DNA from 2 places in the Virgibacillus kimchii genome. Region 1 is predicted to be linked to the other one. Evidence: riboswitches for the same ligand, from Rfam matches in the RefSeq annotation. Region 1 holds a riboswitch; the other holds the start of a gene.
What was found. Region 1 has a riboswitch for thiamine pyrophosphate ahead of thiM (hydroxyethylthiazole kinase). Riboswitches for the same ligand answer to the same signal wherever they lie in the genome.
Positions count from the first base shown of each region.

Region 2: another riboswitch for thiamine pyrophosphate. It lies ahead of thiT (energy-coupled thiamine transporter ThiT); the one in region 1 lies ahead of thiM (hydroxyethylthiazole kinase).

Region 1 covers NZ_AP043951.1:3,778,522-3,782,740, forward strand. The annotation lists gene ACZ42C_RS18410 (M14 family metallopeptidase) at 1-762, shown strand, start outside; gene tenA (thiaminase II) at 878-1,552, opposite strand; TPP riboswitch at 1,712-1,809, opposite strand; TPP riboswitch at 1,929-2,029, shown strand; gene thiM (hydroxyethylthiazole kinase) at 2,128-2,910, shown strand; gene ACZ42C_RS18425 (cysteine hydrolase family protein) at 2,938-3,552, shown strand; gene ACZ42C_RS18430 (Lin0512 family protein) at 3,554-3,913, shown strand; gene ACZ42C_RS18435 (thioredoxin family protein) at 4,073-4,219, shown strand, end outside.
Region 2 covers NZ_AP043951.1:411,190-415,408, reverse strand. The annotation lists gene ACZ42C_RS02140 (hypothetical protein) at 1-1,393, opposite strand, end outside; gene ACZ42C_RS02135 (YflT domain-containing protein) at 1,507-1,851, shown strand; gene thiT (energy-coupled thiamine transporter ThiT) at 1,995-2,567, opposite strand; TPP riboswitch at 2,660-2,764, opposite strand; gene ACZ42C_RS02125 (IS1634 family transposase) at 3,072-4,219, shown strand, end outside.

The DNA.
Region 1 (4,219 bases):
TGGAACTTTGAAGTGGGAGCACAACTGTGGGATGAAGAAACGGAACGCTGGGTAAGTGTTGGCTTCCAACCGGAATTTGAAGAAGGCCATGCAGAAGCAATGGAATTTGCCAACGGCTTAATCGGATTATTTGAGGTAGCCCTTGAAAATGCAAACGATGATGTAAATCCGGAAACTTGGATTTCTCCGGAAGAAGGAACGTACCATGATCCTGTTGAGGTAGACTTTGAAATGAGCGAACCAGCTACTGTTTATTATACCCTGGATGGTTCACGACCAACTTTTGACTCCGATGTCATTAGTGTAGCCGGAACAAGAATGGGCGGAGAAACATTAACAATTGAAGAAACCACGACGATCAAATGGTTCTCTGTAGATCCGGCAGGAAATATTGAGAATGATTATGACCCGGATGGAGAAGGAAATAACTATAACGAAGCTGAAGTTGTTATTGATTATTTGCCGGAAGGGGTAACTGCAGCCGGGATGCAATCGCTAGTGGAACGTTTTGAACAGGAAGAGGAATTTGCTGATGAAACAGCTCCTCGCACACTGAAAAACCATTTAACAGCTGTGGATCTTTTTGAACAACAGGGAGATGGCGATAAAGTAGTCAGACATATGAATAGCTTTCTGTTGCTGCTTTATCATCAGGAAAATAATGAGCTTATTTCAGGAAAGGTTTATCGTATCCTGGAAAACTATTCAAATGAATTGATTGAAATCTGGTCATCGGAGTTGGATACCGAAGAAGCCATATAAGGGCTGGGAATAAGGCCATCCGTGGAGCAGTCAAGTGCTCTGCGGATGGCTGCTTTTGCCTTTTAATAAAAAATTATATATCATTAGATGGGTGATGGGCTGTTTTTGGGCGAAATTATACCGGCCAATCTTCTTTATTCTCCGCCATATCCCAAAACATATATTCCAATTTACTTGTTTTCACGACGATCTCTTCCAGTTCAGCCAAATCTCTTTCAGGCTTTCCTGCTGCTATTTCATTAAGCAGATTTTTGCAGTCTTCAGCCAGTTCGGTAAAATCATCCGACGAATACATTTTTACCCAGCGGCCATAAAATTCGTGCTCCTTTGCCCCTGGCCATGCTGCCAGCTTTTTGCCAATAAAATTATAACTCCAGGCACAAGCCAGTACAGCGGCCACGACATTTTCCACTCCACCGCGCTGGGAGACATTCAGCATATAGCTTGTATAAGCTGTAGTTGTGGCGGCAGCTTCTGTTTTTTCCAAGTCTTCTTGGGATATGCCGAATTGGGCGGCATATTGCCGGTGCAAATCCATTTCCATATGGAGTGTGCCGTCCAGCAGTTTGGCAAAAGTGGTCATCGTTTTTAAATCCTGCGCTTTGGCGCTCCCCAGTGCAAAAAGTCTGGAATACTCTATTAAATATACATAGTCCTGTTTTAGCCAATGCATGAATTTATTCTGATCCAACCATCCTTCCCCAAGTCCTTTTACAAAAGGGTGGGTGATGTATGAGTTCCAAATAGGTTCCACCTTTTCCCATAGACGTTCTGTAAATAATTTTTCCATTTCCTCTTCTCCTCTCCGATTATTAAATTTGCTTAATAAGTAGCTGGACCTTTTAGTTGCAGAATGCTCTCACCTCTTTTCATGCAAGGGGAAACAGGAAAATAAAAACCCATTTCCAGTCATAGAAATGGGTTCAGCAATGGGTATACTCATAAATAGAACATTGCCAATCCGCTTCCCTACGCTAGCCTTACCTAGATCAGGTTCCAAGGGTCGATTTACTCTCTCAGCATCCACGTGCTCCCCCAGCAGAATTACAAATTAATTTAATTTTCGATAACAATTATAGCCGCTTCCTGTTAAAATAGCAAACCGGTTCGAGGTACCTGTCCTCTTGTCCCAGGAGAAAGTTATCGGTATAATGAATGTACATATGAAATTCCACTAGGGGTGCCGGCAGGCTGAGATAAGATTTTTCTTAATCCCTTTGAACCTGATCTGGTTTGTACCAGCGTAGGGAAGTGGAGCTGGCGAATATACGGATTTTGTATATCAAACCACTCCATTTCCGGAGTGGTTTTTTTAGTAATCTTCCCTATTTTTTTCTCAAAATCTATGAATAAGGAGCGTTCAGTATGGACTATCTTGCAGAAATCAGGAAAGAGAACCCGTTCATTTATAATATTACCAATGAAGTGGCCACAAATATGGCTGCCAATGGACTCATCGCCGTCGGTGCGTCTCCGGCCATGTCCAATACGCCTAAAGAAGCTGTAGAAAATGCACAGCATGCAGCAGCAGTTGTGTTAAACCTGGGTACCCTTACCGAAGATCGGGCAGAAGCGATGTTGATTGCCGGAAAAACAGCAAACGAAAAAGGTGTGCCGGTAATCCTGGACCCCATTGCAGTTGGAGGGACCAAATTTCGTACAGAAGTGATCTATGAATTGCTGGATAAAGTGAAATTTGCTGCCATCCGTGCTAATGCGGGGGAAATTGCTGTACTCGGGGATACTTTGTCAGTAATGAAAGGACCGGATTCTACGATTGAGGAAGTAGATCCGGAGGTGGCCAAAGGCGTTGCCAATAAGTATAACACTGTCGTTATCGCGACCGGAAAAACAGATGTCATCACTGATGGCAAGCGCACGACCCTGTGCAGAAACGGACATGCCATGCTGCAAAACATCACTGCCAGCGGTTGCCTGCTTACATCTCTTGTCGGGCCGTATGTTAGTGTAGGAAATGATCCATATGAAGCAGGAATTGAAGTAGCTGCGGCTTATGGCATCGCCGCCGAATTGGCAATGGAAAAAGCAAATGGTCCCGGTTCATTTATCCCGGCACTGCTAGATGAGCTGTACTTTCTCGATAAGGAGAAAGTGGATAAGTATAAACGGGTGGAGCAAATATACTAGCGAATGGTGAAAAGGGGTCTGTTGCAAATGAGCACTTCAAATGGAAAATCAGTACTGCTACTTGTAGACTTGCAAAATGATTTTTGCCATCCGGACGGTACTGCAGCCAAACGGGGGAAAAATGTCCACGTTTTTCGGGAAACTTTATTAAGGACGAAAAATTTACTGGATGCTGCCCGAAATAATAGCATCCCGGTGATCCATGCCATTTCTGAACATAGTGAATGGACAGCATCTCCGACACAAAAAGAAAGGTATGGCAGAGCAGGTTCGAAAAGCGGCCTTTCCTATTGTGAACCTGGGAGCTGGGGCGCAGAATTTTTTCAACCTTTCATACCGGAACATGGTGAAAAGATTGTCATAAAGCATCGTTACAGTGCTTTTTTGTACACTGACCTTGAATTGATTCTACGCCGTAGTGGCGTTACTGAACTGGTCATTTCCGGTGCTTATACAAATGTTTGCCTAGATAGCACTGCCCGGGACGGGTATATGCGGGATTTTCACGTTATTGTTCCCGCTGATTGTGCCGTTTCTGACCATCAACGACACCATGATTATGCACTTGCTCTGCTTGACGGGACATTTGCAGATGTAGTGCATTCAGATGATATAAAAAGACAATGGGAAAGGAGCAGATGATATGAAGGAAATTCTATTTATTGAAACAGGCACGGGGGTAGATTTGCACGGCCAGGATGTCAATGAAGCGGCAAAGCGGGCGGTGATGGATGCGATTCATTATAATTCCATGCCGGGAATAAGAAAAATGCTTCCTGATGAAGATATTAATAAAATGAAAGTGAATGTGAAACTTGGCATTCCGCAGGATTTGGGAAATCTGGATGAAAAGAAAATAAAACAGCTTATTCCTTATGGCACCGTGACCGTAGAAACAGTAAAAGGGGGAATGACTGCCACCAGCGGGATTATTCTTGAGGATCAGCATGATAAAAATGATTTGATGTATATCGTCAATGCTGTAGTGGAGGTAGGCTATTAAGGAGTCCCATCAGTTTTACTTGCATTAACAAAAGTTTACCGATAAATTCCTGTGATTGATAGCTTATTCCTATGGGTATGATAGGGAAAGCCTTATTGATGGTACCTCGGATTTGACCTATGCTTGGATGTAGTAAGTCAAACCAAGGAGGTATTATGTATGGAAAAAGCAGTATTTTATCATGCCGGCTGCCCGGTTTGTGCAGACGCAGAAAAAATGGTTTTGGACTACTTTGACAAATCAAAGGTAGATGTAGAAGTCATCGACTTTAACGATGATGCATCAAAAATCAACGAAGCAGAGAAC
Region 2 (4,219 bases), 860 kb from region 1:
AAAGGGCGAGACCCGCCATAACCGGAATAAAATTCCTGCGTACGAGCTCCATTACTGATATACCACAAAACCCGGCAATGGCAATTAATGAGGACCAGGCTACCAGTGTACCACCGCCGGTCCATATTGAACCCATTTGCCCAATTGCTGCAAGCGTACCGGCATCAATTGAAGCATTTGCTAATGAAGCAGACAGTGCTCCGGTTAAGGGCAGACCGGAAAATCCTGAGCCGTCCAATCCGGTTATAATCCCAATAAGCAACACACTGAATGCTGCCAAAAACGCACTTTGTGGTATATATTCCTGGGAAGCCTGCACAATATCAAAAAGGAAAGCCGGTGCGTTTTCTTCTATTCCTAAAATGCTTCCCGAAAAATCCGGACTTCCCAGGAAGAAAAAACCGGCAATCGGAATAACAGGTCCCATCGCTTTGAAAGCAAAAGTAAAGCCATCGGTAATATGGGTACTGATATACTCCAATGCATGCTTTTTCCCAAAAGCAATGGTTGAAAGTAATAGCAGTATTACAGCAACACCGCCGACAAAGGCAGCTCCATCTCCCCCTTCCAATCCGCTCATTCTTCCGCTCAGCAGCTTTTCATATACCATATAAATTACAACACCCAACAGTGTTATTGGCACTAGAATGGCAAATATTCTGCTCCACCTATCCAGGTTTTCGGTTCCCTGTTTTTTATCCGACACTGAAGCAGATTGCATCTTCTGTACTTCCCATTCATTTCTCTCATCATCCCTGGACCTTATATTTTTCCTGTACAGTAAATAAGCAAGCATGATGGCAATCACACCGGATATGCTGGATAAGATCAATGCTTTATCAGCAACGATCGACGTTTCTATCCCTGCAGCTGTTGCAGATAAGCTCGGAGCAACCTGAACAATATAATCAGACGAAAGTGCCATGCCCTGACCTGCAATCGCAATAGCTACTGCAGCTGTCATAACCGGTAACCCGGCACGAACTGCTGCAGGTACAAGCAGCGCACAAATCAATGGAACCGCCGGTGTTGGCCAAAAGAACAAAGAAATTATATACGTGACAATTACTAGTATAAAAAAGGAGATATGTCCATTAGTCATAAACTTCTGGATAGGCTGTATCATTTTTCTGTCCGCACCTAAATCCTTTAAAGAATTTAATAGTGCAAGCATAAAGGTAATGATCAGAAATATGTTAAACAGTTCCTGGGCAGCAACCAAATTTGCCTGAAATATTGCTGTAAATCCGTCAACTAAATTCCCGTGATAAGCCAAGGCAACAACAAATGTCCCAAACAAAGTAGGCATCACTACGCCTTTACGGAAAATCATGGTGGCAATAATGCCCAATGTAACTAAACCATATAGCCAATGAGAAAATGATAGCTCCACCATTCTCCCCTCTCCTCCCTTCCATGGTCATATAGCCTATGCCGAAACTATATGTTTAGTTCATATTCATACGGGAATGAAGAAAGTGAATACTTGAAAGGGAGGTATTTAAAATGAAACCATTTATCAAGGAATATACAAATGACGAACAACTGGCAACAGATGTAAACCTCTTAAAAGATCGAGGCGTGGACAAAGACAATGTCTATGTACTTTCCCATGATGATGACCGAACCGAGCGCATTGCAGACAACGCAGATGCAAATACAATCGGCATGAAAGAAATGGATTTTGGGGATGCAGTCGGAAACCTCTTTAACAGTAAAGGAGACGAACTGCGCACAAAACTTAAAGAGATGGGATTAAGCGACGCAGAAGCAGAACAATACGAAGAAGAAATGGACGAGGGCAAAGTACTACTGATTGTGACAAATGAAGATGTTGATTATTTATTATAAAGTAAGATCATTGAACCCGGCTGTTATGGCCGGGTTCACCTTTTACACCGGGTTAATACCTCTGCTCCTGAGATTCTCCTTTTCCAATAAAAAAGGTAACCTCTGTATGCTCAAGGTTACCCTTTGTGAGCGGGCTGACTGATTTACGCTGCATTAATTAATGTTCTTGGCTGTTTATGGAACAGGAAGAACACAAGCACTGTACATAAAACAAATGATGGCAGCATGTAGGATGCATTATAAATTAATGAATAAAGCCACGCCGGCTGACCTTCCACCGCGGAGCCAAAGAAGACGATCCCTGCGATATAATGTGCAAGGAAGCGTAATACACTGCCCAATAAAACACCAAATGTAATATAAGTTAAATATATTTTTGTTTCGCCGTTTTTAACAGCCTGCTGAACTATTCTTGCAAAAACGCCGGCAAATCCTAATACAGTAAATGCAACGGCATAATCAAGAATACCCTGCACAGGATGCAAAATATAAGCTGTTCCGGTGGCAACCTGCAATACTCCAAGTAAAAATCCGGACAGTAAGCCACCCTTTAGCCCCCAACGAAACGCCACAATAAAGATTGGTATCATGGCAAACGAGACCGAACCACCCTGGGCCCAAATTTTAAAAGATAAAAATGGTAAAATGTCCAAAAGTAATGCCAATGCTGTAAAAATAGCCACTTCAATTAAAAATAAAACTCTTCTGGATTGCAAATTAACACTCCTTCCCCCTATTTTGGAACGCAAAAAAAGCAATGCCAAGGGGAAGACTTCCTGATGGGAAACCCGCTCACATTGCTTTATTCCATCAAAAAAGCCACCATCCCTGCGCTAGTATTAACTAACAGGTTCTAAGGGTAAGAACACATACCTTGTTCACTCTCAGCCAAAAGGCTCCCCCTGCAGGCTTTCAATCTATGCTTTTTTCACTTTATACCATTGTATACCAGACAATAGTAAACTTCAATGTTTCATGTGCGTAAGATCTAACTGACTTTAAGCTTTCGTATTTTCACCTGCCAAAGTTATAAATTCCTTGACATCTGCTACACATAATTCAAGCGCTGATTCCGGGAGTTTGACACCTAAATTAAATAAAAAGTGATCATAAGCCAGTGCAGGCTTATATTTTTTTGTCAAATTCCGCTTTAAATAATTGCGTACTATTTCGTACTATTGTATAATATAAAGTATAAACACAGTACGGAGGAGATGTGTGTGCGCATTAAAAAAAGTGTTTCCAAAGGGTCAACGTCCTATTCTGTTATTAAAGATGTTTATCGGAACGGAAAGAAAACCTCAAAAGTCGTTGAGGCTTTAGGAAACGATGAGGAAATTTTAGAAAAGCATCCCGGTGTAGATCCCTATACCTGGGCAAAAGAATATGCCAAAAAATTAACACAGGAAGAAAAAGAGAGTAACTATAAAATCATTGCCAGATACAGTCCAGCCAAGCAGATAGAATTGAATAAACAAACGTTGTTTAATTCCGGTTATCTTTTTTTACAATCCCTTTATCATAAACTAAAATTAGATCAAATCTGTCAGAAAATCTCTCAGAAATATGAATTTGAATATGATCTTAATGAAATTCTTTCACGTCTTCTGTATTTGCGCATTCTACATCCCACTTCTAAAAAGGGGACGTTTGAACATTCGAAGGACTTACTTGAGCCCCCACATTTTAAGGAGCATCAAATGTACCGGGCACTTGAAGTACTTGCGGAACAATCTGATTTCATTGAAGAAATGGTCTATAAAAACAGCCTCCAGGTGGTTGATCGAAACACGCAGGTTTTATATTATGACTGCACCAATTTTTTCTTTGAAATCGAGGAAGAAGACGGTATGAAACAATATGGGGTTTCTAAAGAAAATCGGCCCAGCCCAATTGTTCAAATGGGACTATTCATGGATGGATCAGGACTGCCACTTGCCTTTAGTATGACACCTGGAAACAGAAATGAACAAACCACCTTGAAACCGTTGGAACGCCGTATTCTAAAAGACTTTAACCTTTCGAAATTTGTGGTATGTACAGATGCCGGACTATCTTCGAATAAGAATCGGATATATAACACGAAAGGACAACGCGCATTTGTCACCACACAGTCAATCAAAAAACTGAAGAAGTTTTTGAAGGAGTGGGCGCTGGATTCTAAGGGGTGGCGAATACCGGGAAGCAATAAAAAAGTAAATTTAGAAGATGTCCGCAAGCTCAAAAATGACCAGAGAACGTATTACAAGGAGCGTTGGATAAAAGAAAATGGATTGGAACAAAAGTTAATTGTCACGTACTCCCCCGTTTACCAGCGATATCAAGCATCTATTCGGGAAAAACAAGTAGAACGCGCGAAGAAGAAAGT